Regions from separate parts of the Stenotrophomonas sp. KH_036_B genome, predicted to be linked through region 3. Evidence: predicted binding sites of a transcription regulator. Region 3 holds the regulator's gene; each other region holds the start of a gene.
The links. The regulator FliA, encoded in region 3, starts transcription of late flagellar genes. The targets are predictions, from matches to a motif close to TAAAGTTTNNCNNNCNNNGGCCGATAA.
Positions count from the first base shown of each region.

Region 1: a site for FliA is predicted at 4,744-4,770, ahead of AC3ITN_RS14070 (HDOD domain-containing protein). Genes of this name have one in related genera too.
Region 2: a site for FliA is predicted at 3,423-3,449, ahead of AC3ITN_RS11350 (methyl-accepting chemotaxis protein). Genes of this name have one in related genera too.

Region 1 covers NZ_CM174491.1:3,124,518-3,134,883, reverse strand. Annotated here, with positions in the region: gene AC3ITN_RS14085 (thiolase family protein) at 1-170, opposite strand, end outside; gene AC3ITN_RS14080 (S8 family serine peptidase) at 456-3,353, shown strand; gene AC3ITN_RS14075 (Glu/Leu/Phe/Val dehydrogenase dimerization domain-containing protein) at 3,435-4,532, opposite strand; gene AC3ITN_RS14070 (HDOD domain-containing protein) at 4,894-5,979, shown strand; gene AC3ITN_RS14065 (phospholipase D family protein) at 6,036-7,619, opposite strand; gene AC3ITN_RS14060 (rRNA pseudouridine synthase) at 7,672-8,382, opposite strand; gene AC3ITN_RS14055 (AzlC family ABC transporter permease) at 8,490-9,209, shown strand; gene AC3ITN_RS14050 (AzlD domain-containing protein) at 9,206-9,517, shown strand; gene AC3ITN_RS14045 (YgjP-like metallopeptidase domain-containing protein) at 9,521-10,018, opposite strand; gene AC3ITN_RS14040 (DUF2058 domain-containing protein) at 10,091-10,366, shown strand, end outside.
Region 2 covers NZ_CM174491.1:2,520,953-2,531,318, forward strand. Annotated here, with positions in the region: gene AC3ITN_RS11335 (SOS response-associated peptidase family protein) at 1-644, shown strand, start outside; gene AC3ITN_RS11340 (response regulator) at 652-1,032, opposite strand; tRNA gene AC3ITN_RS11345 (tRNA-Leu) at 1,157-1,243, shown strand; gene AC3ITN_RS11350 (methyl-accepting chemotaxis protein) at 1,438-3,279, opposite strand; gene AC3ITN_RS11355 (PAS domain S-box protein) at 3,508-5,664, opposite strand; gene AC3ITN_RS11360 (Tex family protein) at 5,944-8,313, opposite strand; gene AC3ITN_RS11365 (hypothetical protein) at 8,809-9,024, opposite strand; gene AC3ITN_RS11370 (hypothetical protein) at 9,142-9,582, opposite strand; gene AC3ITN_RS11375 (PspC domain-containing protein) at 9,579-9,785, opposite strand; gene AC3ITN_RS11380 (YfeK family protein) at 9,817-10,209, opposite strand; gene phaC (class III poly(R)-hydroxyalkanoic acid synthase subunit PhaC) at 10,206-10,366, opposite strand, start outside.
Region 3 covers NZ_CM174491.1:2,019,397-2,029,762, forward strand. Annotated here, with positions in the region: gene AC3ITN_RS09225 (chemotaxis protein CheW) at 1-512, opposite strand, end outside; gene AC3ITN_RS09230 (ParA family protein) at 509-1,291, opposite strand; partial or broken gene motD (flagellar motor protein MotD) at 1,401-2,288, opposite strand; gene AC3ITN_RS09240 (flagellar motor protein) at 2,290-3,030, opposite strand; gene AC3ITN_RS09245 (chemotaxis protein CheA) at 3,066-4,904, opposite strand; gene AC3ITN_RS09250 (protein phosphatase CheZ) at 4,909-5,526, opposite strand; gene cheY (chemotaxis response regulator CheY) at 5,526-5,918, opposite strand; gene AC3ITN_RS09260 (RNA polymerase sigma factor FliA) at 5,935-6,681, opposite strand; gene AC3ITN_RS09265 (MinD/ParA family ATP-binding protein) at 6,678-7,565, opposite strand; gene AC3ITN_RS09270 (AAA family ATPase) at 7,552-9,471, opposite strand; gene flhA (flagellar biosynthesis protein FlhA) at 9,623-10,366, opposite strand, start outside.

The sequences.
Region 1 (10,366 bases), 1.1 Mb from region 3:
AGCACGCAGCCCATGATCACTTCGGAGACGTCCGCCGCCGGTACGCCGGACTGCTCCAGGGCGGCGGCAATGGCCGTGGCGCCCAGGGTCGGGGTGGGCACGCCGTTGAACTGGCCGAGGAAGGAGCCGATGGCGGTACGTTTGGCGGCAGCGATGACGATGTTGGGCATGGCAATCTCGTTGTTGCGTGAGCGGATTCGGGACGCGTGCCGCAGGATGCGGGCGCGAATCCCGTCAGACTGCGGGGGATGACCAGTATAGAGGGTCCTGATTTGCCCCCGGTGTCCAGCCGCGGGGCGATGCCCACCGCAGGGCCTGAACCGTCGGTGGAAAGCTGTCCGGATTCCAGTCAGACTCTGCCGGTAGCCCGGTGGAGCGGGTCAACGATCACCACGGGTGTCCTCGGGGTAGGCAGGATGCCAGGCGTGGTTCCATAAACGTTTGGGGGAACAGGGATGAAGCAGGTCGCAATGAGCAGGACCACGCTGGCGGCTGCGCTGGCGCTGGCGTTGAGTGCATGCGGTGGTGGTGGCGGTGGCGGTAACGTCCGCGTGGAGGGTCCGGGCGGCGGTACGCCGGTCACCACGCCCGCTCCCACCAACCCGCCGGTGACGCCGCCGGTGACGCCCCCGGTGACGCCCCCGCCGACCGGAGCGAAGCCGCAGGAACCGGCGATTGATGCCCATCTGTCGATCATCAATGCGGGCGACCGGCAAGGGCTGACCGGCGCAGGCGTGGTCATCGGCATCGTGGACTCGGGTGTCAACCGCTCCCATCCCACGCTGTCCGGTCGCGTGACACAGCGCTTCAGCTACGTCGACCCGGCCACCAACAACCTCAACATTGACGACGTCGTCGGCCACGGCACCACCGTGGCGTCGCTCGCGGCGGGCAGCGCGTCCGGCACCTGGCCGGGCGGCGTGGCCCCGGGGGCGAGCATCGTCTCGGCCCGGATCATCTCCGACAAGGCGCCGGTCGATGACGGGACCGGTCAGGGCAACAGCGTGGAAGGCGCACTGGGGCTGGCCTCGGTGCACGCCGATCTGATCGCCAGCGGCGTGAAGGTGATGAACAACTCGTGGGGCGGGCTGTACTGGAACGATGCCAGTACCACGGACGCGATTGCGGCCGAGTATGCGCCGTTCGTGTTCCAGCACGGCGGGCTGGTGGTATTCGCTACGGGCAACGAGAGCAAGGCCAACCCGTCAGACATGGCGGCGCTGCCGAGCCAGCCCGGACCGGCCGGAAGTACGTTGGCGCGCGAGCTGGAAGAAGGCTGGCTGGCGGTTACCGCGGTCAACGCCAGCAAGCCGGATGAACTGGCGTCCTACGCCAACGCGTGCGGCGTGGCGGCCGACTATTGCCTGGCTGCGCCGGGCGAAGCGGTGTTCATCGATCCCGACAACAAGGGCGCGCCCAACCCGAAATATTTCTGGGGCGCGGGCACCTCCTATGCGGCACCGCTGGTCTCCGGCGCGGCCGCGCTGGTCTGGCAGAAATATCCCTACTTCAAGAACTACGACATACAGCGGACGCTTCTTGGCACCGCCACCGATCTCGGCGAGCCGGGCGTGGATGCGGTGTTCGGACACGGCCTGCTGAACGTCGCCAAGGCACTCAATGGCCCGGCCACCACGGACTTCGGAACGCTGTCCGTCTCCGTGCCGACCAGCGTCGGTACAAGCGTGTGGAGCAATGACATCAGCGGTGGCGGCATCCGCGGCCTGTACAAGGACGGTGACGGCGTCCTTGCCCTGGCCGGCAAGAACACCTTCACCGGCTCGGTGGAGGTCGTCCGCGGAACGCTGGCACTTCGCGATGGGGCCACGCTCACCGCGCCGGTCAGAATCTCACCGTACGACATCAGCTTCCCCTTGCCTGCGCTGCAGTTCGGAGCGGGCACCACGAGGATCACCAGCAACGTCGAGAACGATGGGCGCGTGGCGCTGGTGACCGCAAACACCACGGCGGTCATTGACGGCAATTACACGCAGCGTTCCAGCGCCGAGTTCATCACCGCGCTGGGCGCCTCGCCATTGCAGGTGACGGGCACGGCGACGCTGCAGGGCGGCACCCTGGTCGTGGAGCAGGCAGTGGCCGGCTATGTGCCGATCGACAACCAGGTGCAGCCCATCATCCAGGCCGCGCAGGGTCTGACCGGTCAGTTCGGGGCGATGCGCCGGGGCGGGACGGTGTCCCTGCTGGACGCCTCGTTCGCGTATGACGCCACCAGCGCGTCGCTCAACATCCGTCGCGCCAACGTCACCGCGACGGCCACCACGGCCGGTCTGGGCACGATCGCCACCGCGTCTGCCGGGCGGGTGGAGGAAGCGTTTGTCCAGCTCGACCAGGGCAACGACAGCGGCCCGGGCTTTGTCGATGCGGCAGGCGAACTGCAGCGGGTTGAAGGTGCATCGGCGCTGCAGGCGAGCCTGGAGAGCCTCTCCGGCAAGGCGCATGGCCTGGCCACGGCGATGACCTTCGATTCGCTGGACATGAACCGGCGCGCGTTGTCGTCGCGCTTTGACGACGTGTCGGCCGCACCGCGTCTTCGCGGTGCCTGGCACAGCGCGCTGGGTGAGGTCGGGCAAGGCAGCTTCGCCGGCACCGGTTCCCAGGCCCAGGGCTGGATGCTGGGCCAGGACATGGCGTTGGGCAGCAACGGGGTGATGGGCTTCGCCTTCGGCGAGACGCGCACCAGCAGCGGCCGTGCATGGTCCGGCGACAACGGCCGCGACCGGCAGTCGCAGGCGCAGCTGTATGCCGGGTGGAATCAGGGCGGCGCGTATGCGCTGAGCCAGGTCGGTGCCGGCCAGTTCACCCGCGAGCTCGACCGGCAGCTGCTGCTGGGGGCTGGGCAGTACGGTGTGAGCGCGCGCTATGGCGGTACCTTCAGCACAGCCAGCGTGGAGTCGGGCTACCGGTTTGGCGGCGCGGTCGCGTCGCTCACCCCGTACCTGGGCGCGGACTATGCCCGTGTGGACAACGACCGCTTCAGCGAAGACGGCGGCTTCGGCTTCGGCCTGCGTGCCGAGCGCAGCACCGCCAGTCGCAGCCAGGCGCTGGCCGGCCTGCGTGGCGAGACCCAGCGGCGCAACTGGTCGCTGCGCGGGTATGCCGAATGGCAGCAGATGCTGTCCAGCGACGGAGCTGCCTTCGACGCGAGCTTCGTCGGCGTGGATGCGTGGGCGCCGCTGGCCGGCTTGCAGCCGGCGCGTTCGGGCGGGTTGTTCGGTGTCTCGGTGGCGGCCATGCTCCGTCGCAACGCGCAGCTCACGTTCGGCTATGACCAGCGATTCGGTCCGCGCGGGGACATGAGCCAGGTGGCGCTGCGCTACTCTGCGGCGTTCTGATCGCATCGCGACCAGCGCGGTAGTGGAAAACAGGAAGGGCGCGAGATGATCGCGCCCTTCTTCGTTCCAACGCCAGCCGACTCAGCCGCCCCGCAGCGTTCCCAGCCGCGGCCTGGCGCGGCCCAGCGGCATCTTCAGCTTGCCGATGGACTGGATGCGTGCTTCGGCGATCTGGTCTGCCGCGCGCTGCGGCGCAATGCCTTCCTGCTGCGACAGCGCGAAGATGCGGCCCAGGTTGTGGTAGATGCTGCGGATCAGGCGCATTGCGCGCTCGCGGTTGTAGCCGTCGATCTCCAGCGACACATTCATCACCCCGCCGGCGTTCACCGCGTAGTCGGGGGCGTACAGGATGCCCCGCGCATGCAGTTCGTCGCCCACTTCCAGGCTGGACAGCTGGTTGTTGGCGGTGCCGCAGACGATCTTGCACTTCAACCGCGGCAGGGTCTCCGGGTTGATCGCGCCTTCCAGTGCGCACGGGGCGAACACGTCCGCGTTGAGGTCGTAGATCTCGTCCGGCTTGACCGCCTCGGCGCCGTATTCGGTGACCGCACGCTCGACCAGCGAGGCGTCCAGGTCGGTGACAAACAGCTTGGCGCCACGGTCACGGAGCAGCTTCACCAGCTCCATGCCGATGTGGCCGAGGCCCTGCACGGCGATGCTGGTCTTGCCCACTTCCTCGTGGCCCAGCTTGTGCTGCAGCGCCGCCATCAGCGCCTGCAGCGCACCGTAAGCGGTGAACGGTGCCGGGTCGCCGGAGCCACCATGCACCTGGTGTACGCCGGTCACGTACTCGCTCTCCAGGTAGATGTTCTCCATGTCGTTGACGTCGGTGCCCACGTCCTCGGCCGTGATGTAGCGCCCGCCCAGCGAATCCACGTACCGGCCGAAGGCGCGGAACAGCACCTCGGTCTTGTCTTTGCGCGGGTCACCGATGATCACCGCCTTGCCGCCGCCCACGTTCAGCCCGGCCAGTGCGTTCTTGTAGGTCATGGTGCGGCTCAGCCGCAGCGCATCGGCCAGCGCATCGTCGGTACTGGCGTAGGGGCGCATGCGCACGCCGCCCAAGGCCGGGCCCAGGGTGGTGTTGTGGATGGCGATGATCGCCCTCAGGCCGGCGTCGCGGCTGTGGCAGAACACCACTTGTTCGTGACCGGCAGTTTCGAGGGTTTCAAATAACATGGTGACTCCGATGGTGCGAACGGTGGCCAACGCCGGCGAACGTACCAGCAAAAGGTGGGGTGTAAAACAAAAAAAGCGACGTCGTCTGATCGGGGGGACGGGTCGCGCGGCGCCATTCTAGTGCATTCCGCAGGACGGCGTTGTCAGCATCGCGCGACCGTCCGAAGACACCTGCGCTCGGTCGCTGGCACGCCCGCCGGGGCCGTGCCGCTAAAGTTGCCGCCCACCGGGCCGATGCCGTGGCAACGGTGCGCGGTGCCGGTATGGCCAGGATGGATGACGTGGGTGCAGGGGCAACAACTCGGATGCGGAACCGCGCCAGTCAGGGAGCCCCCTGATGGTGGCTGTCCTGGTGGGGGCAATGGGCCTGCTGGCCGTGGCGGTGGTGGCATGGCTGCTGCACGGGCGCCAGGCGGGTGCGGTGCGTCGGTCGGTGCGGGACCCGGGCGGGGCCAGAGCCGGAGAGCGCCAGTCCACGCCGGTGGCGCTTCCGGCCCTTCCCGACGGGGACGCCGGCCAGATCCTGCAGGCCGGCTTTCACGCGTTGGCCCTGGTGCCGCGCAGTGGCGGTGCCGGCCCCACCGTGCTGGCGCAGGATGGGGTGCTCGAGGCGGCGGTCGTTGCCGCGCTGGAGGCCCAGGACTGGTCGGCCCGGCACCTGCCGCGCCGCCCGCAGCTGTTGCCACAGCTGATCCAGACCGTGAACGACAGCGATGCCTCGGCCCGCAGCATGGCGGCCATCATCGGCCAAGACGCGGTGCTGACCGGCAACCTGCTGCGTATTGCCAACAGCCCCGTCTACCGCCTGCAGGCCAAGCCGGTGGACAGCCTGCAGCGGGCAGTGACCCTGGTGGGCACCGAAGGCATCCGCCAGATCATCAGCGCGGTGCTGGTGCAGCCGGTGATGCAGTTGCACTGCGAGGCATTCCCGCAGTTCGGGACGGTGATCTGGGAGCACGCCCTGCTGGCGTCGCGCGCGGCCGCCGACCACGCCCGCATGGTGACCCACGAGGACGGATTCGCGGCGCAGTGGATGGGGCTGACCCAGGGGCTGGGTGCCGCGCTGGTGATGCGCAACCTGCTGGACGCGGCGCATGGCCAGGCCGCTACGCCCTCGCAGGCACTGGCCAGCAGGCTGCTGGATGCCTGGACGTTGCCGGTGGCCAGCCGCATCGCGGCCGCCTGGGAGCTGCCGCCCTCGGTGCACGAGGCCTTGTCGCGGGATGCCGACGCGGCCGGTGGCGGCCTCGCGGCGAGCCTGCGGTTTGCACGCGCGGCGGCGTCGGCCAGCCTGCTGTGCCGCCACGGACGGATCAGCCAAGCCCAGGCGCTGGCCCTGCTGGAGCAGCAGCAGGGCACCCCGGCGCACGCGCTGCAGTGGATCTGGCGCCGCCTGCATGGGCGTTCGGTGGAAACGTTGGAAGCGGAAGAGATGGCGGACGGCTGACAGCCACGCCCTGCGCAGCGACCGTCGTAGCGCCACGCCATGCGTGGCTGCGCGTCCTAAAGCTGCGACTCCAGCGGCAACCAGCTGATCACTCGCGCGCTGGCCCGTTGCCACAACGAGGCATCGGGTTCGCTGTCGAGAAGCTGCGGCGGCTGCGCCGCGCGGTCCAGCCAGCGCACCTGGTTGTCCGTGTCCCGGGTCAGCCAGTAGCTCTGCCTGGGATCGGCCAACCGCAGGTATTCCCCACGCAGTTGTGCCGCCAGCACAGGATCATCGAACAGCACGCCCATCTCGGTGTTGAGATAGGCCGAGCGCGGGTCGAGATTGAACGATCCGACGAAGCCGCGCTGGTCATCGATCATGAACGCCTTGGTGTGCAGGCTGGCACCACTGCTGCCGAACAGGCCGCCGCTGCCGCCGCCAGCGTGCCCGCGCGAGCGCAGCTCGTAGAGGTGAACGCCATCCTGCAGCAGCGGAATGCGGTAGTGCATGTAGCCGCTGTGCACCGCCGCCACGTCGTTGGCGGCAAGCGTATTGGTGACGACCCCGACATACGCGCCACGCTTCACCAGCTCGCCCAGCCCGCGCGCGCCCGCGTCGCCGGGCACGAAGTACGGTGAGATCAGCAGCGCCTTGTGGCGCGTACCCTCCAACTCGCGTACCAGCCGCGTGACCAGCCAGTTGGCCGGGTCATCGCGACGGTGCTTCATCGCCGGGTCGGACACGATCTCAACGTTGGGCGACCAGTGCAGGTCGACTGCGTTGCGATAGAACGAGCGCGCGGACGCCGAGCGCTCCACGCGCTGCAGGTAGGGCTGGGCGGCGGTCAGCGTGGCTTCGTGCGCCGATTCCAGCATCAGCAGGCGCAGCTGCGCCGGGGTATGGAAGGCGAGGGCGGCGATCGGTACCGCCGCATCGCTGTTCCAGTACGCGTCGAAGATGTCGTTGGCCTGCTGCACCGCCTTGCCCGCCACCAGCAGATCGAGGTCGCGGAAGTTCACGTCGCTGCGCGCGCTGAAGTACTCCTCACCGATGTTGCGCCCACCGACGATGGCCACGCGGCCGTCAGCGATCCACGACTTGTTGTGCATGCGGTGGTTGACGCTGAAGAACCGCTGCACCATCTCCACCAGCCGCCACAGCCCATCACGGTTGCGGAACGGGTTGTACAGACGGATCTCGATGTTGGGATGCTCATCGAGCGCCATCATCAACGCGTCCTTGTCCTGCGCGTTCATGTCGTCCAGCAGCATGCGCACGCGCACGCCACGCTCGGCGGCCTGGTACAGCTCCCGGGCCATCAGGTGGCCGATCAGGTCATCCTTCCAGATGTAGTACTGCAGATCCAGGCTGCGCCCGGCATGGCGGGTGATCACCGCGCGTGCCGCATAGGCATCCAATCCATCCGACAGGAAGGCAACACCGGAGTGATCGGGATGCTCGGCCTGCAGGCGCACCAGTTCGCGGTCGATCGCGCTCTGCGCCGGTTGCAGCGGAAGTACGCTGCTGTGCGCGCCCATCGCCTTTGGCGTGAGGTGGTCGGCCAGCAGCAGGCCGCTGAGCACCAGTACGACCAGGGTCGCCACCAGGATACCCAGCCAGCGCAGCATTCTGCGCCACAACGGTTTCTTGTCAGTCATGGCTCGATCCTAAGCGGGCCGAGCGTGCACTGCGAGTGCAGGGGGCGGTGGATCAGAAGCGCTCGTCGGGCGCGAGGTAACGCCATTGGCCCGGCACCAGCTTGCCCATCGCGACCCGGCCGATGCGCAGGCGTCGGACGCTGACCACCTCCAGCCCGACCTGGCGGCACATGTCGCGCAGCTGGCCGGGGGCCACCGGCTTGATCGCGAAGCGCAGACGGGTTTCGTTCTGCCAGCTGACCTTGCACGGCGGCAGTGGCCAGCTGCGGTAACTCAGGCCGTGGGCGAGCCGCTTCATGCCATAGGGCACCAGCTCGCCGCTGACTTCCACCAGGTATTCCTGCTCCAGCGTCGCGCCGCGATCCTTCAGGTGCGAAATCACGCGGCCATCCTGGCTGACCACCACCAGGCCGCTGTCTTCGTCGGCCAGCGGCATCACCAGCTGCAGTGCGTGGAAATGCCGCTGCAGCAGCGTTACGCCGGTGGCATCCAGTTCGCTGCGGCTCTCCGGCGTGACCAGGTCGCACAGCGCCTCTGCCCGCATGCCGGCCGGCTTGTGCAGCAGCATGCTCACCGTTTCGGCGCGGGTCGCTTCCGCGTTGTCGCGCAGCACGATCTGCTCGTCGGTGACCAAGGTCTGCGGTTGCTCCACGACCTGGCCGTTGACGGTGACCCAGCCGCCTTCGATATAACGCTGCGCGTCGCCCCGGGAGCAGCCGATGAGGCTGGTGAGGCGTTTGTCGAGTCGGATCGGATCGGTCATCAGGCAGGCAGCACAAAACAGGACGCGGCCGGGGAGTGTACTGGCTCGGCGCCGGAGCTGCGCGCTGTGTCGCTGCGGCCCCCCGCCGGTACTGGCATGATCGGAGGATGAACTGGACTGCCTCCCCCGCCGTGAAAGTCGGCCTCTCCATCGCCGTGGCTACCGGGTTGTACGGCATTTCCTTCGGTGCCCTGGCCGTCGCGGCGGGGCTGAATCCGTGGCAGGCACAGGCCCTGAGCCTGTTGATGTTTACCGGGGGCTCGCAGTTCGCGTTCATCGGCGTGATCGCCGGTGGCGGTGCCGGCTCGGCCGCGTTCACCGCCGCCACGCTGTTGGGCGTGCGCAATGCGGTGTACGGCATGCAGATGAACCGCATGCTGGGCCTGCGCGGCTGGCGCCAGTGGCTGGGCGCGCAGGTGACCATCGACGAGTCGGCGGCTACCGCGTCCAGCCAATCGGTGCCATTGGAGCAGCGGCGCGGATTCTGGGCCGCAGGCATCGGCGTGTTCCTGCTCTGGAACCTGTTTACCGCCGTGGGCGCGATCGCCGGCGACGCGCTGGGTGACCCGCGCCGATGGGGGCTGGATGGCGCCGCAGTGGCGGCCTTCCTGGCCTTGCTGTGGCCGCGGCTGCGCCAGCGCGATGCCGTGGCGGTCGCGATCGTCGCCGCCCTGGTCACCGTGCTCGCGCTGCCGTGGGTGGCGCCGGGCATTCCGATCCTGCTCGCCGCAGCGGTGGCCGCGCTGTGGGGCGCCCTGGTGCCTGGCCCGCGTGATGAGGGGCTTGAGCCGGACATTGCGCCGCAACGGCCGGAGGGCCAGGCATGAGCCTGTGGGGATGGCTGTTGCTGGCCTGCGCGGCCGCCTACGCGATCAAACTGGCCGGCTGGCGGGTTCCGGCGCGCTGGCTGGAATCACCCCGGATGAGCCGGGTGGCCGGGACATTGACGATCGGCCTGCTGGCCTCGCTGACGGCGATGAATGCGGTGGCGTCAGGCGCTGCGGTCGCCCTGGATGCACGCCTGGGCGCGCTGGCGGTGGCCGCCATCGCCTTGCTGCTGCGGCTGCCGTTCCTGCTCGTGGTGGTGCTGGGGGCGGTCGCGGCGGCCATGCTGCGCTGGGCCGGGGTGGGTTGAAACTCAGCTGCCAGCGAGATCCAGATGGGTCAGGTACAGGCGCAGATCGAATTCCAGCTGGTGGTAATCCGCTTCCATGTGCGTGCACAGCTGGTAGAAGGCCTTGTTGTGGTCCGATTCCTTCAGGTGCGCCAGCTCGTGCACCACGATCATCTTCAGGAAGGGGGCCGGTGCCTCGCGGAACACACTGGCGATGCGGATTTCGCGGCTGGCCTTGAGCCGGCTGCCCTGCACCCGGGATACCGTGGTGTGGGTGCCCAACGCGTGCTTGAGTACCTGCAGCCGGCTGTCGTACACCACCTTTGACAGCGGCACCGACTGGCGCAGGTAGCGCTCCTTCAGCGCCTGGGTGTAGTCGTACAGCTGGCGGTCGTTGCGCACGGTGTGCAGCTCGGCGTAGCGGCGCTCCAGCCACGGCCCCAGCCGGTCGCCCGCGATCAGCTCGCGCACCTGCTGCTGCAGGGTGTCCGGGTAGCCGGCGAGGTATTTCAGGGCGGTCATGGGGCAGTTGGGGTGCGGCGGTCCGGGCAGTATGATGGGCATCGGAATCCCGCAACAACAGATGCAACCGCAATGGCGAAGGCAAACCCCCTGCAGGAACAGCTGCTCAAGGCCGGACTGGTCAAGAAGTCCCAGGTCTCGCAGGCCGCACGCGAACAGGTCAAGGCCCGGCACGGCAAGGCGCCCGTCGCCCCGACCGACAGCCAGCGCGACGCCGAGCGGCTGCGCGCGGAGAAGGCCGAGCGCGACCGTGCGCTGGAAGCCGAACGCAAGGAAAAGGGCCGGGTGCAGGAACAGCAGGCGCAGGTCCGCCAGATCATCGAGACCAACAAGGTCAAGCGTGAGGGC
Region 2 (10,366 bases), 500 kb from region 3:
AGGTCCGCATCGCGGGCAATCGCGTCGAGCGCGCGCAATCGCGCCTGTCCGACCTGCACCGCACCGGCCTGCTGCCGCGCGACAGCCGCATCTTTCCCGGCGTGTACGCACCGGTGATCGTGTCCGAGCATGGCCGGCGCATGATCAAGCCGATGCGTTACCAGTGCCGGCTGCCGGACAAACCGGCGCGCAACGATGCGCTCTATCCGGGCACCTACAACGCGCGCCGCGACAGCCTGGAGTCGTACTGGAAAAATGCATTCGGCCACCGCCACGGCGTGGTCGTGGTGCAGTCCTTCTACGAGCATGTGCCACGCCACGCACTGGAACAGCGCCTGCTGGCGCCCGGCGAGACCGCACAGAACGTGGTGCTGGAATTCCGCCCGCAGCCGCCGCGCGATCTGCTCATCGCCTGCCTGTGGTCGGAATGGGAAGGACCGGAGGGCCGACTGTTGTCGTTTGCCGCGATTACCGACGAGCCGCCGCGTGACGTCGCAGCGGCGGGGCACGACCGCTGCATCGTGCCGATCCGGCACGAGCACCTGGAGGCCTGGTTGAATCCCGACCCGCAGGACCTGGCGGCGCAGTACCGCATCCTCGACGACCGCGAGCCGGTGGACCTCGGCTACGCAGAAGCCGCGTGAGCCGGACTCAACTGGCGACCGAGGTGCCCTGCAGCGCGCGCGCCAGGGCGGCGTTCAACTCTGCGGTCAGATACGGCTTGGTCAGCAGCACGCCGGAGCGGAACGCGTCCGGCAGGTGGTCAAGCGCCATGCCCGTGGCCAGCACGAACGGAATGCCGCGCGCGGCCAGCGCCTGCGCGACCGGATCACTGGTTTCATGGTTGGCCAGGCGGTAATCCAGCAGTGCCACCTGTGGCTGGGTTTCTTCCAGCAGCCGCAACGCTTCGCTTACCGACGCGGCCTGGCCGACGACCACCGCGCCGGACTGCGCCAGCTGCATCTGCAGCAGCGCCGCGCTCATCTCGTCGTTCTCCACCACCAGTATCCGTAGATCCTGCAACCCGCTCATCACGGCTCCCTGTATGGTTCAGGGCCATGAGTATAGCGTCGCGTCGAAATGACGGTCGCGCATCGGGTGAACGATTCAGATCTCCCCATGCGTCGATGATTTGTATACACTACGCGGCCAGCCAGCCGAAGTGGCGGAATCGGTAGACGCAGCGGACTCAAAATCCGCCGCCCTTAAAAGCGTGTGGGTTCGAGTCCCACCTTCGGCACCATGGAATACAAAAGGCCAGATCCTGCGATCTGGCCTTTTTCGTTTGGGGCTGCCGTGGCCGATGACGGGAGCGCCGTGCTGGTGGAGCAGCCGACTGATAGTCGGCTCTACCGATCAAGCAGCCGACTAACAGTCGGCTCTACCCAGTCGGCTCTACCCAGTCGGCTCTACGCAGTCGGCTCTGACCAGGCGGGTTTAGACCAGCCGCAGGGTTGGCTGGCCGCCGTGGCGCAGTGCCTGCGCGACGGCCGCGTCTACGCGGAACCCGGCGACGGTCTGCAGCAGCTGGGTCGCCTGCTCTTCCATGCTGCGGGCAGCCGCCGACGCCTCTTCGACCAGGGCGGCGTTCTGCTGGGTGCCCTGGTCGATCTGGTCGACCACGATGTTCATCTGGCCCAGGCTGTCGGCCTGCTGCTGGGCGGCACCGCTGATCTCGGTGATGAGGTCGCTGACCCGCTTCACGTTGACCACGATGTCGTCCATGGTGCGCCCTGCACTTTCGACCTGGCAGGCGCCGGTGCCCACCTTGTCCACCGAATCGCCAATCAACTGCTTGATCTCCTTGGCGGCGCTGGCCGAACGCTGCGACAGCGAGCGTATCTCAGTGGCCACCACCGCGAAGCCGCGACCATGTTCGCCCGCGCGCGCGGCTTCCACGGCCGCGTTCAAGGCCAGGATGTTGGTCTGGAACGCGATGCCGTCGATCACGCCGATGATGTCGACGATGCGGCGCGAGGACTCATTGATCAGCGCCATGGTCGACACCACTTCGTGCACCACATGCCCGCCCTGCGCGGCCACGTCGACGGCGCCGCTGGCTAGCTGGCTGGCCTGCCGCGCGTTGTCGGCGGTGCGCCGCACCGTATCGGCCAGGTCCTTCATGGACACGGCGGTTTCCTCCAGCGAGGCGGCCTGCTGCTCGGTACGCACGGACAGGTCGGCGTTGCCGGTGGCAATCTCGCCCGCGCCCAGCGCGATGGTGTCGGCCGCGGACTTGATCTGCCCGATGATCGAGGCCATCGCCTCCACCAGTGCGTTGATGCCACAGCACAGCTCGGCGATCGCGCCGGTCTTGTCATCGGTGGCGATGTGCATGGTCAGGTCGCCGCCCTGCGCGGCCGCCACCACCTCGCGGGTCTGGGCCACGGCGCGCTGCAGCGCTTGCGTATCACGCACCTGGTCGGTGATGTCGGTGGCGTACTTGACGACCTTGAGCGCCCGTCCGTTCATGTCCAGGATCGGGTTGTAGGAGGCCTGTATCCAGATCTCGCGACCGTCCTTGCCGATGCGCCGGTACTGTCCCGCGTCGTATTCGCCGCGCCCGAGCTTCTGCCAGAACGCGCGGTATTCCTCGCTCTTCCGGTACGCCGGCTCGACGAACATGGCGTGGTGCTGCCCGCGCACTTCCTCCAGCGTGTAGCCGGTGGTGGCAAAGAAGTTTTCGTTGGCGCCCAGCACACGACCATCCAGGCTGAATTCGATCACCGCCTGCGACTTGTTGATCGCCGCGAGCTGGCCGGCGAAATCGGCGGCCTGCATCTTCTGCGCCGTGATGTCGGTGGCGAACTTGACGACCTTGTACGGACGGCCGCTGCTGTCGAACACCGGGTTGTAGGAGGCCTGGATCCAGATCTCGCGGCCGCCCTTGCCGACGCGGTGGTACTGGCCGGCGTCGTATTCGCCACGGCCGAGCCGGGCCCAGAATTCGACATATTCGGCGCTGCGGGCGTACGCCGGATCGACGAACATCGCGTGGTGGTGGCCGCGCACTTCGTCGAGCGAATAGCCCAGCGCCTGCAGGAAATTGTCGTTGGCAGTCAGGATGGTGCCGTCGAGTCCGAACTCGATGACGGCCTGGACCCGGTGCAGTGCGGCCACCTGGGCCTCCAGCTCCGCCTGGCGGCGCGAGGCGGCCTCAACGTCGCCGCGCACCGCCCGACGGGAAACGAACAGCGCGCGCAGCGCGCGCCACGGGGAGTCCGACACCGGCACTCCGGCCGGCTCTGACAGGGGCATATGCATGCCTGAAGTAAGCATCGTTGTAATCCTCGATGTCCGAACAGCTGGTTGGGATGCCCCCGGGCAGCAGTGCCCAGCGGCGCAATCACGTTGGCTTCGGTTACGAAGACGCCAGTGGGGATGACGTCACTCCAGCGGCTTGCACGAACGACTGCAAAGGGTTATCGACCCCTCAGGGGTCAGCTTGAGAAAACGACGGTTGGTGGCTGAACGCTTTACGTTCTGCGTCACACATCGCGCCGGCGCTCAGTCCAGGCCGCCCTCGCCGCCCTCGCCCTCGGCGCTGTCCAGCGGGTCCGGGCCGCCATGCAGGGGCGCTTCGACCTGGACGTTGTTGCGGCCCATTGCCTTGGCCCGGTAGCACTGGGCATCGGCGGCCGCGACCGCTTCGTCCACGTTCATGCTGCCGCCGATGGCCGCAATACCAATGCTGGCCCCTACCCCCAGCCGCTGCTGGTCCCAGGGAATGGTAAGGCCGCGCACCGATTCCAGCAGATCGCTGGCGATGCGGCGTGCGCGCTTGAGCGAACAGCCGGCCAGGATCACCGCGAATTCATCGCCGCCCAGCCGGGCCACGATGTCCGAGTCGCGCACGCCGTGCTTGAGCAGGTTGGCCACAGCCCAGAGCATGGCGTCGCCGGCCAGGTGGCCGTGGCTGTCGTTGATCGGCTTGAAGTTGTCCAGGTCGATGAACATCAGCGACGCCGACTGCCCGGTGCGCGCCACCCGGGTGATGGCCGCCTGCAGATGCGCCTCGAAGCCACGGCGGTTGCTCAGCTCGGTCAGCGGGTCCACCTCCGCCAGGTGGCGTGCCTCACGCTGGCGGGCGCGCTGCTGGGTGACATCGCGGATCACCCATACCGCGCCGGTCACCTGCCCGTCCTCGCCCTGCAGCCAGGCCCGGGTCACATCCACCGGCAGCAGCTGCGCTCCCACCGACAACAGCAGGTCCGAATGCAGGTCGACCGCATTGCTCTCCGGGTCGAGCAGCACCGCCACGTCCAGCGGCGAGCGCGGCGCGTACTCGGTGGTCAGTTCCATCACGTCCTGCACCTGGCTGCCGGTCACCGGCGCGGCGCCCTCGCCGGCCAGCGCGCGGGTCGCCGCCGCGTTGGCGTACTGGATCAGGCCATGCCGGTCCAGGTTGAGCACCATGTCGGCCACCGCGTCCAGGGTGACGCGGGTGCGTTGTTCGGATTCGCGCAGCTGCAGGCTGTTCTGGCGCTGGGCGGTGACGTCCTGGATCTGCGACACGAAGTGCAGCGGCTCGCCGTGCGGTGCCCGCACCAGCGACACCGACAGCCGCCCCCACACCGTGTTGCCGCCCTTGCCCAGGTAGCGCTTGTCCAGGTGGTAGTGGTCGCGGCGCCCGGCCAGCAGGTCGCCCACCATGGCCAGGTCGGTAGTGAGATCGTCGGGGTGGGTCACGGTCTGGAAATCGGCCTCCAGCAGTTCGGCCCGGGTATAGCCGAGGATGCCGCACAGCGCGTCGTTGACGTCCAGCCAGCGCCCCTCCAGCGACACCAGCGCCATGCCCAGCGCGGCCGAGGAGAACGCACCGGTGAACTTCTCGGCGGCCACGTAGGCCTGTTCGCGCATTTCCAGCAGCGGGGTGATGTCCACCGCCATGCCGACATAGCCGATGCGGCTGCCGGTGCTGCTGTTCAATGGACTGATCGACAACTGCACCTGGCGATGCCCGCCATCCTTGCGCACGAAGGTCCACTGGTGCGACCAGGTGCCCTGCGCGGCGCGCGCGGTCAGCGCCTCGAAAATGGTGGGGACGCGGCCATCGGCATCCGCCTCCGGGCGCAGGTAGTCCTCCATTTCATGGACGTCGTGGAACAACCCGGGATTGACCCGCCCGATCACTTCTTCCGGGGCGTAGCCCAGCAGTTTCTGCGCACCGCTGTTGAACAGGTTCACCACGCCATCCACATCGGTGGCGATCACCGCCACTTCGTCGGATGCATCCACCACCGACTGCAGGCGCTGGCGCATGTTGGCCGCATCCTGCAGGGCGTTCTGCAGGTCGCTGACATCGGCATGCGCACCGGCCATCCATACGGGCTGGCCCCGCTCATCCCATTCGTAGACGCGGCCGCGATCCTGCACCCAGATCCAGTGCCCGTCCTTGTGGCGCATGCGGCACAGGCTGTCGTAGTGCGGCGAACGCCCTTCCAGGTGTTCGCGCAGCAAGCCGTTCGAACGTGCCAGGTCGTCGGGGTGGACCAGATGCTGGAACGTCTGCGGCGTGATCGGTGCCAGCTCCTGGCGGGTGTAGCCGACGATCTGCGCCCAGCGTTCGTTCACCCGCATCTGGCCGCTCTGGCAGTTCCATTCCCAGGTGCCGGCGGCGGTGCCCTCGATGATCATTTCCAGGCGGCGGCGCTGCTCGGCCATCTCATGCAGCGCGGCCTCATCCGGGGAGTTCCCCGGCGGCGGCGCGGCGCGGCTCACAGGCATCCTCCGGCGTGACCGTTACCGGCCGCGTCGTGCGGTACCTGAGCACCCTGGCCCGCCTGCTGGTCTGTCATCTGGCCTCCCCGCCGTTTGCACAGCGTACCGGCATTCAACCGCAAGCGGGGTCACGTCCCCGTCAAGCTCATTCAGCGACCGGGCGGCCAGCATGAAAAGGGCCGCCCGAAGGCGGCCCTTGGATCACGCGCCTGGCCGGGGGGCTCAGCCGCCGCGCTTGGCCCGGGCGAAGGCGTCGGCCAACGCGTTGTTGGCCGGCGGCGCGCTGGTGCCGCCACGCGGCGCGGCCGGTGCAGCGCGGCCCCCTTGGCGCGCCCCGCCCCCACCGTCACGGCGCGGGCCGCCAGCCGGGCGGGCATCGCGTTCGCCGGGGGCCTTGGCCGGGGCCGGGCTGTCGTCCAGGCGCCGGGTCAGTGCGATGCGCTTGCGCGCCACGTCGACCTCCAGCACCTTGACCTTGACGATGTCGCCGGCCTTGACCACGTCACGCGGGTCCTTGACGTAGGTGTCGGACAGCGCGGAGATGTGGATCAGGCCATCCTGGTGGACGCCGATGTCGACGAAGGCACCGAACGCGGCCACGTTGCTGACCACGCCTTCCAGGATCATGCCCGGCTTGAGGTCCTTGATCTCTTCCACGCCGTCGGCGAAACGCGCGGCCTTGAACTCCGGGCGCGGGTCGCGGCCGGGCTTCTCCAGCTCCTTGAGGATGTCGCGCACCGTCGGCACACCGAAGTTCTCATCGGTGAACTGCTCGGCCTTGAGCCCGCGCAGGAAGCTGCCGTCACCGATCAGCGCCTTGATCGGACGCGCGGTCAGGGCCACGATCCGCTCGACCACCGGATACGCTTCCGGGTGCACCGAGGACGCATCCAGCGGCTGGTCGCCATCGGCGATGCGCAGGAAGCCGGCGCACTGCTCGAAGGTCTTGTCACCCAGGCGCGGCACTTTGAGCAGGTCCTTGCGGCGCTTGAACGGACCGTTCTCGTCGCGGTGCCGCACGATGTTGTCAGCCACGGTGGAGGACAGGCCCGACACCCGCGACAGCAGCGCTGCCGAGGCGGTATTGACGTGCACGCCCACCGCGTTGACGCAGTCTTCCACGCGCGCATCCAGCGCGCGCGCCAGGCGGTACTGGTCCACGTCGTGCTGGTACTGGCCCACGCCGATCGCCTTGGGTTCGATCTTGACCAGCTCGGCCAGCGGATCCTGCAGGCGGCGGGCGATCGACACGGCCCCGCGGATCGACACATCCAGGTCCGGGAATTCCTTGGCCGCGAACTCGGACGCCGAATACACCGACGCACCGGCTTCGCTGACCACGATCTTCTGCAGGCTGGTTTCACCCAGCGCCTTGATCACGTCCCCGGCCAGTTTGTCGGTCTCACGGCTGGCGGTGCCGTTGCCGATCGCGATCAGCTCCACGTTGTGCTTCATGCACAGCTGCTTGATCGTATGCAGCGACTGGTCCCACTGCCGGCGCGGTTCGTGCGGGTAGATGGTGTCGGTGGCGACCAGCTTGCCGGTGGCATCCACCACGGCGATCTTGCAGCCGGTGCGGATGCCCGGGTCCAGCCCGAGCACGGTCTTGGGGCCGGCCGGCGCTGCCAGCATCAGGTCCTTGAGGTTGTCGCCGAACACCGCGATGGCCTCGGCTTCGGCCTTTTCGCGCGCCTGGTTGAACAGGTCCAGCAGCAGGTGCATGTGCAGCTTGGCGCGCCAGGTCAGCCGGCAGGCGTCGAGCAGCCAGCGGTCGCCCGGGCGCCCGGCGTCGCGGATGCCGGCCTTGAAGGCCACGCGGCCCTCGGCGTAGACGTGCCCGGCCTCCGCGTCGCTGCCCGGGTCGAGCTCGAGGAACAGGATCTCCTCGCGGCGCGCGCGGAACAGCGCCAGCAGGCGGTGCGAGGGAATCTTCGCCAGCGATTCGGCGTGTTCGAAGTAGTCGCGGTACTTGGCGCCCTGCTCTTCCTTGCCCTCGGCAACGCGGGCGCGGATCACGCCCTGCTCGCCCAGCCAGCTGCGCAGTTCGCCCACCAGCGCGGCGTCTTCACCCCAGCGCTCCATCAGGATCGCGCGGGCGCCTTCCAGCGCGGCCTTCGTGTCGGCCACGCCCTTGTCGGTGTCCACGAACCCGGCCGCGAACACCTGCGGGTCGCGGGTGGGATCGGCCAGCAGGCCGTCGGCCAGCGGCTCCAGCCCCGCTTCGCGGGCGATCTGTGCGCGGGTGCGGCGCTTGGGCTTGTACGGCAGGTAGAGGTCTTCCAGGCGCGACTTGGTGTCGGCCCCGAGGATGTCGCTGCGCAGCTCGTCGGTGAGCTTGCCCTGTTCGTCGATGCTGGACAGCACCGCCGCGCGGCGCTCCTCCAGCTCACGCAGGTAGGTCAGGCGCGTTTCCAGGTTGCGCAGCTGGGTGTCATCCAGGCCACCGGTGATTTCCTTGCGGTAGCGCGCGATGAACGGGACGCTGGCGCCCTCGTCGAGCAGCGCGATGGCGGCACGCGCCTGGGCTGCTTGGGCACCGATTTCGTCGGCGATGGTCTGGGCGATCTGCTGGGCGAGCTTGATGTCTGGCATTGCTTCCGGCCGTGGCCGCTATGCGGAAACCCCGATTGTGGCAACGCACGGCGGCGGGGGGAACCCGTTGACAGTGCGCCCCGAACCTGTCGCCGACCGGGTAGTGCCGGCCGCTGGCCGGCTCTTCATGACCCATAAACCGGGCACGGTAGTGCCGGCCGCTGGCCGGCTCTTCATGACCCATAAACCGGGCACGGTAGTGCCGGCCGCTGGCCGGCTCTTCATGACCCATGGACCAGGCACGGTAGTGCCGGCCGCTGGCCGGCTCTTCATGACCCATAGACCGGGCACGGTAGTGCCGGCCGCTGGCCGGCTCTTCATGACGTCAAGGTGATGCGTGGAGCCGGCCAGCGGCCGGCACTACATCTCGTTGCTGCTTGGAGCCGGCCAGCGGCCGGCACTACATCTCGTTGCTGCTTGGAGCCGGCCAGCGGCCGGCACTACATGCGTCAGGGGTTGCTTGGAGCCGGCCAGCGGCCGGCACTACGCGGTGTTTCAGCGGTAATGCTGCGCGGCGCGCAGCATGACCGATTCGTCGCGCATCGACTCCAGCGCCATCACCCGGATCTTGCCGATCCCCTGCAGTTCCATGAACCGCTCGGTGTAGATCTCCGGACCCGCTGCGGTATCGGCGCGGGACTTGCTGAATCCATGGGGCACCAGGCCCTTGTCGCCATCCTTGCTACCACCGACATAAAGAACGATTGCCATGTGATGTGTTCCTCCAATAAACGTCATGCATGTACAACAGCGTGCAGCTTAACGCGCCGAACCTGACTGATCTGTCATCAGCCTAATAACCGTTGTTTTCATGCAGATGACGCAGCGCTACGGCCACCAGCCGCGCCCGGTCATCGCATACACATCGGCCGCGCGCTCGAACGGGTTGCGCGCGCTCACCCCACCGCACAGCAGGTACACGGGCAGGTACAGCGGTCCCAGCACCATGTACTGGTAGATGTGTGCCCGTTCATGGTCGTGCAGGCCGATGACCGGTTCGCTGCAGTGCCCGGCCTGGTGGGCATAGGTGCGGCACGGCACGTCCAGGACCGGGCCGGTGTGCAGGATCACGTTGCCCAGGGTGATCGCCCCGCCCGGTCCCCACGGCCAGTCACGGAACACGATGGCCAGGTCGCGCCGGTTCAACGACGGCCGCGCGCCGGCCACCATCCCGGCTACGCCACCGAGGAGTCCGATCAGGGTGTTGGGCACGGTCCAGAACACGCCCAGCCCCTGCAGGACGCGCAGCGCCGTGGGCGCCAGGCTCAATCGGCCTCGTTGGGGATCAGCAGCCACAGGATCAGGTAGACCAGGATGCCGGGGAACGCGGCCGAGGCCAGCGACACCACCACGAACAGCACCCGCAGCAGGGTCACGTTCCAGCCGAACCGGTGGGCGATGCCGCCCATCACCCCGGCGATCATGCGGTCGTTGAGCGAGCGCGACAGCGTGCGCGGCGCGGTGGTGTTCATGGCAGGGTCCTCCGGCAGTGGAAGGGCTACGTTAGCGCACCGGATGTGTAGCGGGCGCGGTGGACTGGCGCAGCGCTTTCAGCCGCGCCCCGAACCATGCCGCAGCGGTCTGCTCGGGCTGGCCCGGACAGGCGATCCGGTACGGCGTGCCACTCATGCTGCTCTGGCTGGCGGCGCGCTCGATGAACTGCTCGGCCGTGTCCACCTTGTCCTTCTTCAGCAGGTAATCGTACTTGCGCTGCAGGTGCGCACGCGCCTCGGCGGCGTCATGCCAGCTGCCATTGCGCTGGAAGCGGCAGCTGGAGCCATCCAGCGCACCGACCAGCCCGGCAATCTCGCGGCGGGCGGTCTCGCTGGGCGCCGCCTGCGCGGTGCCGGCCAGGGCCAGTGCCAGGGCGGCAGCGGCCATCACGTGACGGTTCATGGCGTGCGTTCCTTCAGCCAATCGGTGATGGTGGCCGGCACCTCACGCTGCGCGCGGCCGGACACGTAGATGCCGATATGGCCGCCGCGGAAGCTGCTTTCGGTGTAGTCCGTGCTGCCAATGCGCCCACGCAGCGCCCGCGACGCGTCCGGTGGCA
Region 3 (10,366 bases):
GGCGGGAGGTCGTCCCAGCTGGGGCGCGCATCGTTGTCGCTGGCGGCGACCGGGCCCAACGCCGGGTCGTTCATCAGCTCGTCGAGCAGGGCCAGCGCGGCCGGCGCGCCGGGCGCGGTGGGGCTGTCGAAGGCCGGTGTGGCGGCAGCGGGTGCCACCACCGGGCCCAGCGCCGGGTCGTTCATCAGCTCGTCGAGCAGGGCCAGCGCGGCGGGTGCGCCGGGCGCGGTCGGGCTGTCGAAGGCCGGTGCGGCGGCAGCGGGTGCAGCTACCGGGCCCAAGGCCGGGTCGTTCATCAGCTCGTCGAGCAACGCCAGCGCGGCCGGTGCCCCGGGTGCGGTGGGGGTGTCGAAGACGGGTTCGGCAGTCTCCTGGGGCTGCGCGAACTCGGCGCGGATCGCCTCGGCGACGCCCTCGGGCTCGTCCTGCGCGGCCACGGCGACCGCTGCGGCGGGCACGGCGTCCCCGAGCAGTTCTTCCAGGTAGTCGTCCAGTACGTCGCTGGTACTCATGCCGCGCGCTCCATATGCAGCGCGTCGTCGGCCAGGATCCACTCCAGCGCGCGCCGGTAGGAGGCCAGGCCGCGACCCGGGTAGTCGGTCGACTGCAGCGGCAGGGTCAGGCTGGCGGCATTGCTGACCCGGGTGTCCACCGGAATGGCGTCTTCCCAGACGCGGTGGCCGTGGTTGTCCTGCATCTGCTTGAGGGTCTCGTTGCCGGTGCGGGTGCGGCGGTCGAACAGGGTCGGCAGGATCGACATCGGCAGCGGGCGGCGACGCGAGCGCTCCACCATCTCGCCGGTGCGCACCATGCCATCCAGCCCGTGCAGGGCCAATGGTTCGGCCTGGGTGGGAATGATCAGGCGGTCGGCGGCGGCCAGCGCGTTGATCATCAGCAGGCCCAGGGTCGGCGCGCAGTCGAGCAGGATGTAGTCGTGCTGGCCCCGGTGCCGCGCCAGCGCGTTCTGCAGGGCCAGGCCCAGGCCGGGCTGGTTGGCGCTGCGGCGCTCCAGCGTGGCCAGTGCGGCTTGGGCGCACACGTAGTCCACACCGGGAATATCGCTGTGGTGGGCGAGGCTGGCCAGCTCGGCCGGCGGGGTGCCGAACAGTTCCAGCACGCCCTGCGGCGTGGGGTCCAGCGGCACGCCGAACGCGCGGGTCAGCGACGAGTGCGGATCAAGATCGATCAGCAGCACGCGGTGGCCGAGCGTGGCCAGGCCGCGGCCGAGAGCGAGCGTGGTAGTGGTCTTGCCCACGCCGCCTTTCTGGTTGGCGATTGCCCAGATACGCATCGGTTCACTCCTTCATTGCAGGGGGGGCGGCGGCGCCAATGCGGCTGCCGGCCGGCACCGGTGGCAACTGCACCGGGGCGAGGGGGGAAACTGGGGGCGCGGTGGACGACGGTGCCGCCGCGCTGGTTTCGGCGGTGAGCTGCGGACCCAGCGGGTCCACGGCCTGCGCGGTGTCGGCCAGGATGATCACCATCACGCGCCGGTTGCGGTTGCGGCCGTCGGCGCTGGTGTTGTCTTCGCGTGGGCGGAACTGGCCGTAGCCGACCATCGCCAGCCGTGCCGGCTGCACGCCCTGATCGGCGAACAGGTGCACCACGCTGGCCGCGCGCGCGGCCGAGAGTTCCCAGTTGGACGGAAACATCGCGGTGGCGATCGGCACGTTGTCGGTGTGGCCTTCCACGCGCACGCCGTTCGGGGCGTCGTGCAGGACCTGGGCCAGGGAGGACAGGGTGTCCCGTGCATGCACGTCGAGCGTGGCCGAGCCGGTGGTGAACAGGATGTCGCTGTTGATCTCCACTTCGATCCACAGCTCGGTGCGGCGCACGGTGATCATGCCGCGGTCGATCAGCGGCGCCAGCGTGGCGGTGAGGCGGTCGGCGATCGTGTTGAGCTGGCGCTCGGCGCGCTGCAGCTGTTCCTGGTTGTGCACCGAGACCGGCATGCGCATCTGCGAGGCCATGGCCGGCAGCAGGGTGGGGTCGTTGGTCGGGGAGGGCGCGGACGGGCCGACCCGGTTGCCGGCCTTGATCACCGACGGGCTGTCCCAGCCGCCGCCCTGGACCTGCTGGTTGCCGACCTGCACCGGGTTGATGGTGCGCGGCGCGCCACCGAAGGCGGTGGTCAGCGCATCGGCCATGACCCGGTACTTGCCCTCGTTGAGCGAGGAAATGGCGTACATCACCACGAAGAACGCGAGCAGCAGGGTCATGAGGTCGGCGTAGGGAATCGCCCAGGCCTCATGGTTGGCATGCTCTTCGTGGGCTTTGCGGCGGGCCATGTCAGTGCAGGAACCCGGACAGGTTGGTTTCGATGTTGCGCGGGTTCTCACCCTGGGCGATCGAGATCAGGCCTTCGATGATCATCTCGCGGTCGCGGCTGTTGTGGTGGATCACGCTCTTGAGCTTGGCCGAGACCGGCAGGAACAGCAGGTTGGCCGAGGCGATGCCGTAGATGGTGGCGGTGAACGCGGCGGCGATGCCGTGGCCGAGCTTGCTTGGGTCGGCGAGGTTCTTCATCACGGCGATCAGGCCCAGCACCGCGCCGATGATGCCCAGGGTGGGGGCGTAGATGCCCATGCCCTCGAACACCTTGGAGGCGGCCAGGTCCTGGCTCTCCTGGCTGCTCAGTTCGATTTCCATCATGTGGCGGATGGTTTCCGGCTCCACGCCATCCACCAGCAGCTGCAGGCCCTTGCGCAGGAACGGGTCGTCCTGTGCGTCCACCTGTGCTTCCAGGCCCAGCAGGCCCTGGCGGCGCGCGATGTTGCTCCATTCCACGATCTGGCGGATCAGTTCGGCGCGGTCGCTGCTCGGCGGGCGCACCACCCAGCTGACGATCTTGAAGGCGTGCTTGAACACGGCCGGCGAGGTGTGCAGCAGGATCGCGGCCAGGGTGCCGACAATGACGATCACGAATGCGGCGGGGGACCACAGCGACGCCAGCCCGGCACCCTTGAGGATGCTGCCGCCGACCAGCGAGGCCAGGGCGAGGAAAAGTCCAATGAGGCTGAGTCTGTCCATTTGTCCGTTATCGGCTTGCGTGTGGGGGACTTGAATCAATCGTGCGGGGTGCGCAGGCCGTCCACGTCGAGGATCAGCGACATGCGGCCGTCACCGATCAGGGTGGCGCCGGCGTAGCCGCGCAGGCCGCGCAGCGCCTTGGGCAGGGGCTTGATCACCACTTCCTCGCGGCCGCGCACCTGGTCCACGACCAGGCCGAAGCGTGCTTCCCCGGCCTGCAGCACGACGATGGTGAGCAGCGGCGAGGCCACCGGTTCCACCGCCAGCCAGTGGCGCAGGTCCACCAGCGGCAGGGTGTGGGACTTGCGGTCCAGCACGGCGCGCCCGTCGAACCAGCCCAGCGAGGAGTTGGGGGCGTGCAGCACCTCCATCACGCGCGCCAGGGGCAGGGCGTAGACATCTTCGCCGGCCTGGACCAGCAGGGTGGGCAGGATCGCCAGGGTCAGCGGCACGCGGATCATGAAGCGGCTGCCACGGCCCAGTTCGGACTGGATCTGGATCTGGCCGCTGAGTTCGCGGATACGCGACTGCACCACGTCCATGCCCACGCCGCGGCCGGAGATGTCGGTGACTTCCTGCTTGGTCGAGAAGCCCGGCAGGAACACCAGGTGCAGGCACTCTTCGCTGGTCAGGCGGGCGGCGGCTTCGGGATCGATCAGGCCCTTCTCGCGCGCCTTCGCACGGAGCCGTTCCGGATCGATGCCGGCGCCGTCGTCCTGCACTTCAATGCTGACGTAGTCGCCTTCCTGCTGTGCCGACAGGCGGACGTTGCCGCTGCGGGTCTTGCCTTGCGCTTCGCGCAGCTCGGGCATTTCAATGCCGTGGTCGATCGCGTTGCGCACCAGGTGCACCAGCGGATCGGCCAATGCCTCGACCAGGTTGCGGTCCAGTTCGGTCTCGGCGCCGATCAGCTCCAGCTCCACTTCCTTCTTGAGGTTGCGCGCGACGTCGCGGGCCACCTTGGGGAAGCGCGAGAACACCTTGCCCACCGGCTGCATGCGGGTGCGCATGACCGCCGATTGCAGGCGGGCGGTGGCGATGTCCAGGGTGGAGACGGCGCGGTCGAGTTCTTCGTCGTGCAGGCGCGCGCGCAGGGTCTTGAGCCGGTTGCGCGACAGCACCAGTTCGCCGATCAGGTTGACGATGGCATCCAGGCGCTTGGTGTCCACGCGCACGGTGTGTTCGGCTTCGGCCACCGGCTTGTTGGCGGCCGGCTTGGCCGGGGCCGGGGCGGCCACTGCGCGCGGTGGTGCGGCCACGGGTGCCGGCGCGACGGCTGCGTGGCTGCCCGGGGCGGCGCCGCCATGCAGCTGGTCGAGCAGCGCCTCGAATTCGTCTTCGCCGATCATGCCGTCATCGGCGCGTTTCGTGGGCGTCACGGCGGTGGGTGCCGCACCGCCATGCAGCTGGTCGAGCAGGGCTTCGAACTCGTCGTCGCTGATCAGCTCGCCGCTGCTCGCACCGGCCGCCGCGGCTACTGGAACCGGCGTGGCCGGAGCATTGACGTCGAACTGCGCGATCAGTTCCGGCGGGGCATAGCCCGGCTCGGTGCCGGCAGCCACCGAATCAAGCATCGACTGCAGGTAATCCAGCGATTGCTGGCCGGCATCGAAGTGATGCGCCTGCAGCGTGGCCTGGCCGGAACGTGCCATGCCGAGGGTTTCCTCAGCGGCGTGGCAGAGCTCGACCATGGCCTGGATGCCGAGGAAGCCGGCACCGCCCTTGAGCGTATGGAAGCCACGGAAGACGGCGTTGAGCTGGTCGCTGTCCTGGGGCGACTGCTCCAGCGACACCAGCTGTTCGCCGAGGCGATCCAGGATCTCCTGGGCCTCGAGGATGAAGTCTGCGGCAATGTCGTCTGGAACAGCACTCATGGTTTCAAAGCCCCAAATCTGAAAGCAGGTCGTCGGCATCCACCTGCGATACCTGGTGGCGGTCCAGCCCGGTCACGGCCGGGCCGGCCAGGCCGTTGTCGCGCTTGTTGGCGGTGTCGTCCTGCGGCGGCGGCAGGCCGAGCGCGCCGAACCCTTCGTGCACGCGCCGCACGATCCCCACCACGCGGCGGATGATCTGCCCGGTGAGATCCTGGTAGCTCTGGGTCAGCGCGATTTCGGTGAGGTTGTGGCGGATCCGGTCCAGCTGCTGGTCCTGGTCCGGGCTCAGCCCGTTGGCGCGCAGCTGTTCGGTCAATGCCCGGCATTCCTCGGCGAGGTCCAGGGTGCGGTGGGTGGCCTGTTCGGTCATCGCCACCACGTGGTCCAGGCGCGCGCAGGCGTCGTCCAGCTCACCGGCCTCGCTGGGCAGGGTGGGCAGCTCGCCCAGGGCCTGGCCCAGCTCGCGGGCAAGCCGGTTCAGGCCGGCCATCATCGGCTGGGTGCGCACGGCGGCCAGGGCGTCGATTTCCCGGCGCCAACCGGCCTCGTCACCGCTTTCCAGCGCGGCCAGGGCATCCTGCAGGCGCTGCACCAGCGCGGACTTGTCGCGAAGGCTTTCCATCAGGCGCTCGCCGCCAGACGCTCGAAGATCTTGCCGAGCTTTTCTTCCAGGGTCGCTGCGGTGAACGGCTTGATGATGTAGCCGTTCACGCCGGACTGGGCGGCTTCGATGATCTGCTCGCGCTTGGCTTCGGCGGTCACCATCAGCACCGGCAGCGTCTTGAGCTTGGCATCGGCGCGGATCGCCTTGAGCAGGTCGATACCGGTCATGACCGGCATGTTCCAGTCGGTGACCACGAAATCGAACGCCTGGCTCTGCAGCAGGGCCAGCGCGGCATGCCCGTCCTCGGCTTCGGCCGTATTGGTGAAGCCCAGATCGCCCAGCAGGTTCTTGACGATACGACGCATGGTCGAGAAGTCGTCGACGATCAGGATACGCATGTTCTTGTTCAAAGCACTTTCCTCGGTATCAAGTGTTTTCAAGGCCGGCGTCGGCCGCCTCGAAGATCTTCAATCGGCCACGCAGGCGCAGCACTGCCTGGCCGTGGATCTGGCAGACGCGTGACTCGCTGACGCCGAGCACCGCGCCGATCTCTTTCAGGTTCAGCTCCTGCTCGTAGTACAGCGACAGCACCAGCTGTTCGCGCTCGGGCAGCAGGCCGATGGCATTGCCCAGTTCGCGCCCGAACTCGCCGCGTTCCAGGACCTGCTGCGGGGTCGGGCCGCCCTGGGCAACGGTGTCCAGTTCGCCCTGGTCTTCAATCCGTGATTCCAGGCTCAGCACCTGGCCGCGCGAGGCGTCTTCCATCAGGCGCAGGTAGTCGGGCAGGGGCATGTCCATCGCCGCGGCCACTTCGGTGGCGCTGGCGGCGCGGCCGGTACTCTGCTCCAGGCGGCGGATGGTGGACGCGGCGTCGCGGGCACGGCGGTGCACCGAACGCGGCACCCAGTCGCCACGGCGGATCTCGTCGATCATCGAGCCGCGGATGCGGATCGAGGCATAGGTTTCGAACGAGGCGCCCTGGTCGGCGTCGTAACTGCGCGAGGCCTCGATCAGGCCCATCATGCCGGCCTGGATCAGGTCGTCCACTTCGACGCTGGCCGGCAGGCGCGCGGCCAGGTGGTGGGCGATGCGCCGGACCAGGTCCGAGTGCTGGGCAATGCACTCGTTGGCCGCAGCGCGCTGGACCTCTTTGTATTGTGCGGCGCCTTTCATGCGGTCACCCCGCGTTGCTTGAGGATACGTTCCAGGAAGAACTCGACGCCGCCGCGCGGCTCGGTCGGTGCCTGCCAGCGGGCGGTGCGGCGGGCGATCTCGGTGATCGCCTGCGCGGCCGGGCTGGACGGGTAGGCCTTCACCACCGGCTGCTGGCGCTGCACCGACAGGCGCAGCCAGTCGTCCTGCGGCACGCAGCCCAGGTAGTTCAGCGAGACATCCGCCAGGAACTTGTCGCAGACCCGGCTGAGCTTTTCGTACAGCACACGGCCTTCGTTGGGGTCGCGCACCATGTTGGCCACGACCTGGATGCGGTCCACGCCGCGTTCGCGCGACAGCACCTTGATCAGCGCGTAGGCGTCGGTGATGGACGCCGGCTCGTCGCAGACCACCACCACGGTGTCCTGGGCGGCCTGGCAGAAGGTCAGCACGCCGTCGGTGATGCCGGCGGCGGTATCGACCACCATGAAGTCCAGATCGCGTTCCAGTTCGGAGAACACGTTGACCAGGCCCACGTGCTCGGCCGGCTGCAGTTCGGCCATGTGCCGGCGACCGGACGCGGCCGGCACCACCAGCACGCCGCCGGGGCCTTCCAGGATCACCTCGTCCAGGGTGCAGCGACCGGCGACCAGGTCGGCCAGGGTCAGCTTGGGCTGCAGGCCCAGGATCACGTCGATGTTGGCCAGGCCCAGGTCGGCGTCCAGCAGCAGCGTGCGCTTGCCCATGTCGGCGAGCGCCACGGCCAGGTTGGCCGACACGTTGGTCTTGCCCACGCCGCCCTTGCCGCCGGTGACGGCGATGGTACGGACCGGGCCCAGCGGCGCACTACGCGTGGCCGACAGCGGGAAGGTCTTGGTCAGATTGGCATACTCACGCGACGGCATGGTTCAACTCCGGGTTGCAGGGCATATCGGCCGCGCGGCGCAAATCTTCAAGGCGAAGTACAAGATTGGCTGCACTGGCCCGGTGCAGGTCTTCGGGAACGTCCTGGCCATCGGTCACCCAGGTGATCGGCAGGCGGTGGTCGACGGCCACCGACAGGGCGGTGCCGAAGCGGCCGGTTTCGTCCAGCTTGCTGAGCACCACGCCCTGGGGGTTGGCGGCGCTGAAGCGGCGGACCACCTCGTCCATGTCGCCGAAACTGGTGTTGGCCGGCAGCACCAGCAGGGTGCGGATCTGCGGGGCGGCGCGCAGCCACTGCAGCTGGGCGGCCAGGGCGCGGTCGCGCGGGCCCAGGCCGGCGGTGTCGATCAGCACCAGCTTGTAGTCCTTCAGGCGTTCCAGCAGCTGGGTCAGGTCGCTGCCGCTGTTGGCCTCATGCACGGCGATGCCGAGCTGGCGGCCGAAGCCATACAGCTGCTCGCGGGCGCCGATGCGGCCGGTGTCGGTGGTGACCAGGGCCACGTCACGTGCGGCATGGGCTTCGGCAAAGCGCGAGGCCAGCTTGGCAATCGTGGTGGTCTTGCCGGCGCCGGTCGGGCCGACCAGGGCGATCACGCCGCCGGCCTCCAGCGGGTCCACCGGGGCGATCGGCAGCTTCTTGGACAGCAGGCCCAGCATCAGGCCGCGGCCGCGGTGGGCTTCGGTGTCCAGCGGAATCTGCAGGGCCACATCGCGGCTGATGCCGGCATCGAAGCCGTATTCGTCCATCAGGTCCAGCGCGGCGGCGCGTACGGCCGAGCCGCGCAGGCGCTCGTCGGTGAAGCGGGTCATCTCGCGTTCGATGATGTGGCGCATGCCGGCCACTTCATTGCGCAGCTGGCGCAGGTCCTCGTCGTCGCGGGCCACCACGGTCAGCGGCGCGGCAACAGGGGCCGGGGCAGCGGCCACCACGGCGACGGCGACGACCTCGGCGACCGGTGCGGGTTCGTTGGCGGCCTGCATCTCCGGCAGGGCCGGCGGGGCGATCGGGGCAGCCGGTGCGGCGGGTGCAGCCGCCTCAACGCTGGCGATCGGCGCGACCGGCGTGAACACGGCCGAGTCGTCGATCTGCAGCATCGGCGAGACCGGCGCCGGTACCACCGGCACGGTCTCCCACAGCGGCGCGGCCGGGACGAGGGCGGGGGCGCGCTGCATCTGTTGGGACGGCATCTGCGGGATCTGCGGAATCTGCGGCGGCACCGTGGCGCGGCTGAGCGGGGCATGCATTTCGAACAGCGGCGCCTCGTCCATCGGCGGGTCGATGATGAAGCGGGCGCGGTTGGGCGCGGCCGGCGCGGCGGCACGGACCGGTGCCTGGATCGCAGCCGGCATCCCGGCGACGTCATGGGTGGCGTGGGCAGCAGCGCGTTCGGCGGCAGCAGCCTGTTCCACATTGAACGGGGCGAAGATCTGTTCCGGCAGTACGTCGGCCCGGGAGGCGGGCTGTACGTTGGCGCGGGCCAGGGTGGCGGCGAAGCCACTGCTGCCCGGCGGCGGCACGATTTCGTTGGCGCTGTCCAGGGTGCGACCGGTCGCGCCGACGGCGGCGCGGGCCAGGGCGGCCACCGCAGAGGTGGTAGCGGCGACCGGTTCCGGTGCGGCCAACGGGGCCTTGCGGCGGGTCACGGCGGCAATCACGGCATCGGCGGCATTGCGCGGACGCGGGGCCGGCGGCGGCGGGGCGACATCCTTGCGGGCCGCTTCCAGTGCACGCTGCACGGCGCCTTCGTCATAGTTCGCGGCCGCCACGATTTCGACGCCTTCCTCGATCCGGCGATTGGACAGGATCACGGCATCCGGACCGTGTTCCTTGCGCACCAGGTTCATGGCCGAGCGCATATCGGGAGCGACGAAGCGTTTGATTTTCATGCTGTGGTACCGGGACTGGGGCGGCTGGGCGGTCGAAGGGAAGCGCTGGTTGTCGGTGGTCTGCACGGTCCGGGTTTCCCTTTGTGTCCTGCTGCGGTGATATCGAAATGGGGGTGTCTGTTTTCTGACGCGTTGCTGTCGGAGTTCCGGCTCAGCTGATCGTGCCGACCAGCTTCAACCGCTTGTCCTCAGGCACCTCGCTGTAGGCAAGTACCGACAGCGAGGGGACGCTGTGCCGTACCAGCCGTGCCAGCGCGGCACGTACCGGACCGGGCACCAACACCACCGCGGGCTCGTTCTTCGCTTCCTGCTTGCCGACACATTCGGCCAGGCTCTGGTGCAGTCGCTCGGCGAGTCCGGGTTCCAGCGCTGCGCCGTTGCCCTGAGTAGACTCTTGCAAGACACGTTCCAATTGCGGGTTGAGCGTGAACACCGGCAGCTCCGGCGACATTCCGGCGATCTCCTGCACGATGAAACGGCCCAGCGCATTGCGCACGGCGGCGGTCAGCACGCTCGGGTCCTGGCTCATCGGGGCGTTCTCGACCAGCGACTCGGCGATCTTGCGCAGCTGGCGCACCGGGATGCGTTCGATCAGCAGGTTCTGCAGCACCCGTACCACCACCGACAGCGGCAGCGCCTTCGGGGTGAGGTCTTCGACCAGCTTCGGCGCGCTCTTGGCCAGGTTGGCCAGCAGCTGCTGCACTTCCTCGTGGCCGAGCAGTTCCGGGGCGTGTTCGCGGATCAGGTGCGACAGGTGGGTGGCCACCACGGTGGCCGGGTCGACCACGGTGTAGCCCATCGATTCGGCGTGGGCGCGCTGGTGCGGCTGGATCCAGGTGGCGTCCAGGCCGAAGGCGGGGTCCTTGCCGGCGATGCCTTCCAGCGCGCCGAGCGC